DNA from 2 places in the Stenotrophomonas sp. 21LCFQ19 genome. Region 1 is predicted to be linked to the other one. Evidence: riboswitches for the same ligand, from Rfam matches in the RefSeq annotation. Region 1 holds a riboswitch; the other holds the start of a gene.

Region 1 (4,590 bases):
CAGGGCCGACGGAATGACCGTCGGCCCTGTTTGTTTTCAGCTTGATGGAAACCGCAGCAGCGCTGCGGTTTCGCTGACTCAGTTGGCCTTGCTGTTGTAACGCAGGGTCAGCTGGTATTCGCGGCCCGGCTGGTTGTACCAGGCAACGGTTTCGTACTCGCGGTCGAACACGTTGGCGGCCTTGGCCTGCAGGCTCCATGCGTCGTTGATGGCGTATTCAACGCGCACATCCATGGTCCCGTAGCCGGCCAGACGCACGCTGTTGGCAGCGTTGTCGAAGCGGTGGCCACTGCCTGCAGCGGTCACGCCCAGACGCAGCGGGCCGAAGCTCTTGTCCACGTCCAGACGACCGCTGGTACGCGCGCGGCGGGCCAGCAGGTTGTCATAGGTAGCAGCGCCGGAGGTGTGGTCGCGCGGGTCGGTGAAGCTGGCCTGGGCGTTGATGTCGAAGCCAGCCAGCGACAGGTAGCCGGTCAGCTCGGCGCCGCGGATGCGGGCTTCGGCAACGTTGACCAGGTCGAAGTTGCTGTCATAGCCGATCAGCTGGTCGACGCGGGTTTCGTAGGCATTGAAGGTCCAGTTCCAGTTGTCGGCGTACTGCGCGATGCCGAGGTTCAGGCTCTTGGATTCTTCCGGCTTCAGGTTCGGGTTGCTGAAGCCCGGGTAGTACAGGTCGTTGAAGGTCGGTGCCTTGAAGCCGGTGCCGGCGCTGGCGGTCAGGCGGAAGCCATTGCCGAAGGCAAAGCCATAACCCAGGCTGCCGGTGGTGTGGTTGCCGAACTGCTCGTTGTCGTCGTTGCGCACGCTGGCCTGCAGCGAGTGCGCGCCGAACTGGCCCTGGTACTCGGCAAACACGCCGAGGTTGTCGCGCTGGTCGATGTCGAAGGCGGTGGAGCTGGTGACCTTGTCGTTCTGCCAATCAGCGCCAGCGGTGATTTGCTGGCCTTCGGCGAAGCTGAAGTCGCCCTGCACGCTGGCGGTGTCGCGGCGGGTATCGAAGGCGCTGGCGAAGCTGCGGGTGCCGGTGCTGGCATCAGCGAAGTAGTTGTCGGCCTGGTCGCGGTTGCGGCCAACCTGTGCGCTCAGGCGGAAGCGCTCGGATGCAGCCCAGGCGAGCTTGGCACCGTAGACCTGCTGGCGGTTGTCGGCTTCGTTGCCGCCGAAGATGCTGCCGTCGTATTCGTTGAAGCTGTCGGCGTTGAGCACATGGCCTTCCAGGCTCAGCGTGTCGGTCAGGGCGTAGCCACCGCGCACGTTGATGGAGGTGTTGCGGTAGCCATCGCGGTCCGGCTCATCGGCGAAGCAGCCGGCGCCCCAGCCAGCGGCGGTGCCGCGGCAGGCGTTGATGCCGTCGGTCTTCTGGTAGCCGCCCTGGGCCGAGATCCAGCCGCGCTCACCGCGGTTGCTGAAGCCGGCGCTGACCTGGCGCAGGTTGTTGCTGCCGGCGGTGATCGCCAGGTTCTGCTGCAGGCCCTGGCCAGCGTTGCGGGTGAAGATCTGGATCACGCCGCCGATGGCCTCGGAGCCGTACAGGCTCGAACGCGGGCCCCGCACGATTTCAATGCGCTCGATCTGGTCAACCGGCAGGTCCTGCAGGGCGGCCATGCCGCTGGTGGCCGAGGCCACGCGCACGCCGTCCACCAGCACCAGCACCTGGTTGGAGTTGCTGCCACGCAGGAACAGCGAGGTGATCTTGCCGTTGCCGCCCTGGTTGGCGAAGTCCAGGCCGGCGCGGCCGCGCAGCAGGTCCTGCAGCGAGTTGGCCTGGCTGTGGTCGATCTGCGCACGGTCGATGACCTGCACCGGCACCACGCTGTTCTCGATGGAGATCGGGGTGCGGGTTGCGGTGACGGTGACGTCGTCCAGCTCGGTTGGTGCGTTCTGCGCGGCGGCAACGCCCGGCAATGCCAGGGCAAGGGCGAGGGACAGGGTGTGGTAAGACAGTTTCATGGAAGCTCCTGGGCCTGCACGCTCCCGCGCAGACGGATTGGGGAGGCTGCCAGAAGAGGGAGAAGACGGAGGCGGCGCACACGGCGCTACAGCCGCCGCCATGCCCTCCGCATCGCAACCAGTCGGCTTCCGGGCCGGTCTCCGGACTCGCAGGCGAGGCGGCGTGGGCCGCTTCCGTCCAGACGCCTTCCCGTGCCGTGCACAGTGGCGCCATGTCTGGACTTGTCCTGCTTACCGTTGCGGGGGCAGTGCCGGAATGGCGACATGCTGGAGTTCCAGCAGTGCGCGGCACCGGCTTCCCGTTTCAACCGCTCGGCAAGGCCGGTCGGTCACCCGAAAGTGCGCGCATTCTATGCCATTGCCGCCAGCGTTGCCGGAATGGGCGGCAACGGCCGGCATGGCGCGGACTCTGTAACCGGGGTTCAAGGTAGCCCGGGTAAGCGCATGCGCACCCGGGAAGTGCAGGGCGCCGCAGGCCTGCAGCGGTGCTGCAATCTCGTTCCCCGGGTGCGCTGCGCTTACCCGGGCTACGTGTTGCATGAGTTCGATTTGATTGGGGCTGGCGAAACAAGCCCTGCGCAGCACTGTTGCCGAGTGGCTAGAATGCGCGCTGCAAACGCAGTATCGGAAGTGTCGTGACAGAAACATGGTACGGGCAGGCCTGCAGCCAGCCTTCGCAGGAATACCGGCAGCGCGCCCTGCTGCGCCAGCGCCAGCTGACCAAGCCGGAAGGCGCCCTGGGTCGTTTGGAGACATTGGCCGTTGAGCTGGCTGCGCTGCAAGGCGTGGATCAGCCGGTGGCGCAGCGTGTGCCGGTGGTGGTGTTCGCAGGCGACCACGGCGTGACCGCGCAGGGCGTGTCGGCTTACCCGGCCGAAGTGACGGTGCAGATGCTGCACAACTTCGCCGGCGGCGGTGCTGCCATTGCGGTACTGGCGCGCGAACTGGGCCTGCCACTGCACGTATGGGATGTAGGCAGCCGCGCTACCACAGCGATTGCCGGCGTGGTCAGTGCCAAGACCCTGCATGGTACTGCTGACTTCAGCGCAGGCCCGGCGATGTCGGCAGTCGATCTGGACGCTGCCTTCGATGCGGGTCGCCGCGCGGTGGAGGCTGCCTGCGCCGACGGTGCGGATTTGTTGGTGTTCGGCGAGATGGGCATCGGCAACACCACTGCTGCGAGTGCCATCGCTGCCGTGCTTGGCCCGTTGCCATTGGACGAGTTGGTTGGCGCCGGTACTGGCCTGGACGCGGTGCGCATGGTGCAGAAGAAGAATCTGATCGCACGCGCGCTGAGCCTGCATGGTGACGCGATAAACACGGCCGAGTCGCCCGCGTACGAAGCATTGCAACGTGTAGGTGGATTGGAGATCGCTGCGATAACTGCGGCGATGATCGCCGCTGCGCAACGGCGCATCCCGGTGCTGGTGGATGGCTTCATCGTCTCTGCGGCAGCGTTGGCGGCAGTCCGCATCAATCCCAGCCTGCGGCCGTGGCTGCTGTTCTCGCACCAGTCGGCCGAGCGTGGTCACATCCGCCTGTTGGAGGCATTGCAGGCGCAGCCACTGCTGTCACTGGACCTGCGCCTTGGCGAAGGCTCCGGTGCCGCGCTCGCGTTGCCGCTGGTACGCATGGCCTGTGCTCTGCACAACAGCATGGCGACGTTCGCCGAGGCAGCTGTTGCCGATCGCGGTGGCGGCCGATGATTCTTGATCTGATGCGGCACGCCTCCACCGGGCGTGCCGGCCACCTGGACGGACGTACCGATCCGCCCTTGATCGAAGGCGCGATGGACACGCTGTACCGCAGCCACGCAGGCATTGGCTGGAGCCGGGTGATCACGTCGCCGCGTCGGCGCGCGCTGGATACCGCGCATGCATTGGTGGCTGGCAGCAACCAGTTCTGCGAGATCCACCCGGATTGGGCCGAGCTCGACTTCGGCGATTGGGACGGGCTGCATTTTGACGAAGTTCCTGCCGAGCAGCTTGCTGGCTTCTACAGCGAACCGCACGATGTGGTACCGCCCAACGGTGAGTCTTGGCAGCAGTTCCAGGCGCGCGTTGAAGCGCAGCTGCATCGCTTGGTGGACGAAGACGATGGCGACGGCCAGCCGGTGCTGGTGGTCAGCCATGCCGGCGTGTTGCGGCTGGCGGTGTCGCGCGTCTGTGGGATGAGCCTGTCCTCGCTATGGGCGATGCGCATCGATTACGGCACCCGTGTGCGCCTGCGCGTGGAGCGTGGCGAAGACGGCCAGTTGTGGGGTGAACTGCTGGAGTTGCGACAACCATGATTGGACGCCGCCTGATCCTTGCCATCCAATTCCTGACCCGGCTGCCGACACCGCAGGTGCGCGACTTCCGCCAGGAGTACCTGAGCAGGTCGGCGGTGTACTACCCCTTGGTTGGCGCCATCATCGGCGTCCTGCTGGCGCTGCCGCTGTATGGCCTGTCGGATCGGCCCTGGCTGGCGGGCGCGCTGACCTTGTTGCTGTGGGTATGGGTGACCGGCGCGCTGCATCTGGATGGCCTCGGCGATGTTGCCGATGCCTTCGGTGCCGCACATCGCAACCCGCAGCGTTTTCTGGAAGTCCTCAAGGACCCGCACATGGGCGTGTTCGGCGTGGTCACGCTGATCATGCAG
Region 2 (4,590 bases), on a different contig from region 1:
CTTGATGCCCTGCTTCCAGGCGTACATGTACATGGACGACATCGCGCCGATGTTCGGGCTTTCCATGAACAGGTTGAGCGAGGCCGACTGGTCGATATAGGCACCGCGCGCGGCGGCCATGTCGATCAGCGAACGCATCGGCAGTTCCCATGCGGTGCGGTAGATGTGGCGCAGGGTTTCCGGGATCTGCTGCAAGCTCTGGATGGAACCGTCGGCCAGCTTGATCGCATCGCGCACTTCCGGTGTCCACAGGCCCAGCTGCTTCAGCTCGGCCACCAAGTGGCGGTTGATCTGCAGGAAGTCGCCGGACAGGGTCTCGCGCTTGAACAGGTTGGATACCTGCGGCTCGACGCACTCGTAGCAACCGGCGATGGAAGCGATGGTTGCGGTCGGCGCGATCGCGATGATCAGCGAGTTGCGCAGGCCGTGCTGCTTGATGCGCTCACGCAGTGCGTCCCAACGCTCGACGTCGTCCGGCACCACGTTCCAGGCATCGAACTGCAGCTCGCCGTGAGCAGCGCGTGTGTCATTGAACGACGGGTGCTTGCCGCGTTCCTGGGCCAGTTCGCAGGACACTTCCAGCGCGTGGAAATAGATGGTCTCGGCGATCTTGGTCGACAGCGTGCGTGCTTCGGCGGAGTCGAATGCCAGGCGCTTGCGGAAGAACACGTCCTGCAGGCCCATGCAGCCCAGGCCGACCGGGCGCCAGCGCAGGTTGCCACGGCGTGCGGTTTCGATCGGGTAGAAGTTCAGGTCGATGACGCGGTCGAGCTGACGCACGGCCAGGCGCACGGTCTCGGCCAGCTTCTCGAAATCGAAGTCGCCATGCGCGTCGAGGTGATTGCCGAGGTTGATCGAGCCCAGGTTGCAGACCGCGGTCTCGTCGTTGGAGGTGATCTCCAGGATCTCGGTGCACAGGTTGGACAGGTGGATCACGTTGCCGGCGCGCAGGGTCTGGTTGCTGGCCAGGTTGCACTTGTCCTTGAACGTCATCCAGCCGTTGCCGGTCTCAGCCAAGGTGCGCATCATCCGCGAATACAGCTTGCGTGCCGACACGGTCTTGCGTGCCTTGCCCTGGGTTTCGGCCTGCACATAGGCCTGCTCGAAGGCCGGGCCGAACAGGTCGGTCAGCTCCGGCACCACGCGCGGATCGAACAGCGACCATTCCTGGTCGGCCTCGACGCGCTGCATGAACAGGTCCGGCACCCAGTTGGCCAGGTTGAGGTTGTGCGTGCGGCGCGCGTCATCACCGGCGTTGTCACGCAGTTCGAGGAAGTCCTCGATGTCGGCGTGCCAGGTTTCCAGGTAGACGCAGGCCGCGCCCTTGCGCTTGCCGCCCTGGTTGACCGCAGCCACCGAGGAATCCAGCGTCTTCAGCCACGGCACGATGCCGTTGGAGTGGCCGTTGGTGGACTTGATCAGCGAGCCACGCGAACGCACGCGGGTATAGCTGACGCCAATGCCGCCGCTGAACTTGGACAGCTGGGCGATGTCGGCATAACGGTCGTAGATGGATTCCAGCGAATCCTGCGGCGAGTCCAGCAGGAAGCACGAGGACAGCTGCTCGTGGCTGGTGCCGGCATTGAACAGGGTCGGGCTGGACGGCAGGTAGTCCAGGCTGCCCAGGCGCTGGTACAGCGCCAGTGCTTCGGGCACGTCCTCGCTCAGCGCGCTGGCGATGCGCAGGAAGAACTGCTGCGGGGTTTCGATGACCTTGCGCGAATGCGGATGCCGCAGCAGGTAGCGGTCATACATGGTGCGCAGGCCGAAGTAATCGAAGTTCAGGTCATAGGACGGATCGATCGCGTCGTTGAGCTTGCGTGCATTGACCTGCACGAAGTTGAGCAGGCGGTCGTTGATCAGGCCGACTTCGTGGCCACGGCCAACCGACTGCGAGAACGCATGGATTTCCTGGCCGGAGACTTCCTTGCCGATGAAGTTGGCCAGCAGGCGTGCAGCCAGGCGGCCGTACTCGGGCTCTTCGCCGATCAGCAGGGCGGCGGTACGGATCGACAGCTCGTCCAGTTCCTGGGTGCTGGCGCCGTTGTACAGGCCGGAGATGGTGCGCGTGGCCACCCGCATCGGGTCCACCGCGTGCAGGCCTTCGCAGCAACGCTGGATGGCGCGGACGATCTTGTTGAGGTCTACCGGCTCGGTGCTGCCATTGCGCTTGGTCACGCTCATGGCGGTGGCGGTCGGCGGCGGGGTCAGTTCAAAACCGGCTTCAGCCGGAGCGACGTCAGTATGAGTGGCAGTCACGACGATGGTGTCCTTGCAAACGTTATGCACGCAGCTCCTGCCCGCGCAGGAAGCAGAGCCGGTACGGAGCAGCGAGCATGGAAGGACGGCGTCGCAGCAGCCGCGACAGCGCACGACCAAGAGTCGGCAGCAGCCACGGCACCACGTCACCAGCCGTCTTCCCCTCGAAGACACCGCAGCCGGCACCACGCGGTGTGCATCGCGTGGCTGTCGGCAGGTCTTCGGACTCATGGGCAGGAAGGCGGGGGCCTTCTCCTACTCCGCCGCTTCCCAAGGCCTGTGCCTCAGTGCTGTTGGCGGGGTCGTTCCCAATTACCGCTGCGGGGCAGTGCCGGACTAGCCTTGAAGGCATCACCGGCTTCCCTATTAATCCGACGGAAAATTCCGCCAGAACCGACGGAGCACAAGATAGTGGGGGTGTATTACAGGGTCAACACCAAATCTAGTATTTCTTTGCCAAGCCTTGTGGCACAAGGCTTGGACTGTCTGGCGCCCGGACCGGACACCGGAGCCTGCTCGAACGGCGTGCGCAGTCAAGCCTTTTGCAGAGTTTTTTTGTAGGAAAACCACCTGACTTGATAACGTAAATTTCTGATGAAATTTCGGGACGTGACTTCCGGCCGGCGCAGCCCTTGCCGCGAGCGGCCAAGCTGGCCGCATCCTCCTGCCACGAGCTCGCCGCCATGCGCCTGCTGCCCATCGCCACTTCGCTTGCCCTGCTGCTGCCGCTGGCCGCCCAGGCAGGCACGGTCAAGGCGCCGGAGCTGTCTGCCGACCAGTGCGGTGTGTCCACCGACTACAACGTGCTGGTCGACGGCGGCGGTATCTGGTTGCGTCGCGATACGCTGCCGATGCGCGAGATCGTGTTCCATGACGGCCAGCTGAGCATCGACAACCGGATGCAGACGGTCTCAGCGGAAGATGCACAACGGCTGCGCGCACTGGAGAATGGCGTGCGCCGGCTGATGCCGGCGGTGACCGGCATCGCCACCGAGTCCGTTGGCATCAGCTTCGATACGTTGGACTCGGTTTACGAAGGCCTCACCGGCAACGCCAACTCCCGCAAAGTGCGCAAGTTGCGCAAGGAGGCCGAACGCTTTGTCGAACAGACCATCGGCCGCGGCCGCTGGGACCAGGACCTTTTCAATGAAGGCTTCGAAGCACGCGTGCAGGATGCCGCCGAGAGCCTGAGCGGCTCCATCGCCCGCAGCATGCTGTGGGCGGTATTCACCGGTGGCGAGGACAAGCTGGATGCACGCGCAGACAAACTCGACGCCGAACTGGAGCAACGCCTGGAAGGGCGCGCTGCCGCCCTGGAGCAGCACGCGCGTTCGCTGTGCACGCAGGTACAGGCGCTGGATAGGCTGCAGTCGGCACTGGAGTTCCGCCTCGACGGTCAGCCGTTACAGATGATGCGCGTGAGCGGCGATGGCGCGACGATGGCGGCGCGCGAGCAAGGCCAGGACGACAGCATTCCGTTACCAGCACGGTAAAACCCGCTTTTGGTAGTGCCGAGCCATGCTCGGCAGAGGCATTACCGATAAAGCCCATGCCGAGCATGGCTCGGCACTACAGGACCTGGCGTTGTGGGAGCGGCGTAAGCCGCGAAGCCACTGCACCTTCCGCTTCAAGGCGACTGCAATCGCCGATTGCTTGGCGGCCGTTGCTTCAATGGCTTCGCGGCTGACGCCGCTCCCACAACCACCACAACGATCACGCCCCACCAAACCGCAGACCAACCCCCGGTTCGGTGAACAGATAACGCGACTCCAGCGCCGAATCGCCCAGCTTGTGCCGCAGCCGGCCCACCAGGATGCGAAGGTAGTGCGTGTCATGCCGATGTGTCGGCCCCCAGATTTCCTGCAGGATCTGCGGCTGGGTCACCACCCGCCCGGCACTGCGCAACAGCAAGGCCAACAGTGCGTATTCCTTGCGGGTCAGTGCAATCGCTTCGCCATCTACGCGCACATCGCGGCGTGACAGGTCGATATGCAGGCGGCCGTCATCAAACACCGGCACCTGGCCTTCGCTGTCGGTGCTGCGACTACGCAGCAAGGCACGCACCCGCGCCATCAACTCCTGGGTGCCGAACGGCTTGGTCACGTAGTCATTGGCGCCGTTGTCCAGGGCGCGCACCTTCTCCGCTTCGCCGGCGCGCACGCTGAGCATGATCACCGGCACCTGGCTCCATTGCCGCAACTCGGCCAGCACATCGTGGCCTTCCATGTCGGGCAGGCCGATATCCAGCACCACCAGATCGGCGCCGTCCTCGGCCAGCCGCTGCAGACCCTCGGCGCCGTTGGTGGCCTGGCTCACCGCATAGCCCTGCGC

What was found. A riboswitch is a leader RNA that binds a small molecule or an ion and turns the genes downstream of it on or off. The one in region 1 is predicted to bind cobalamin.
Region 2: it holds a riboswitch for cobalamin, as region 1 does, so the genes downstream of both, AC13FW_RS13845 (ribonucleoside-diphosphate reductase subunit alpha) here and btuB (TonB-dependent vitamin B12 receptor) in region 1, are expected to answer to the same signal.

What each region holds. Positions count from the first base shown of each region.
Region 1 covers NZ_JBSPUF010000021.1:33,519-38,108, reverse strand. The annotation lists gene btuB (TonB-dependent vitamin B12 receptor) at 79-1,950, opposite strand; cobalamin riboswitch at 2,066-2,302, opposite strand; gene cobT (nicotinate-nucleotide--dimethylbenzimidazole phosphoribosyltransferase) at 2,586-3,656, shown strand; gene AC13FW_RS18670 (histidine phosphatase family protein) at 3,653-4,240, shown strand; gene cobS (adenosylcobinamide-GDP ribazoletransferase) at 4,237-4,590, shown strand, end outside.
Region 2 covers NZ_JBSPUF010000012.1:16,887-21,476, reverse strand. The annotation lists gene AC13FW_RS13845 (ribonucleoside-diphosphate reductase subunit alpha) at 1-2,184, opposite strand, end outside; cobalamin riboswitch at 2,456-2,672, opposite strand; gene AC13FW_RS13840 (DUF2884 family protein) at 2,943-3,752, shown strand; gene AC13FW_RS13835 (response regulator transcription factor) at 3,973-4,590, opposite strand, start outside.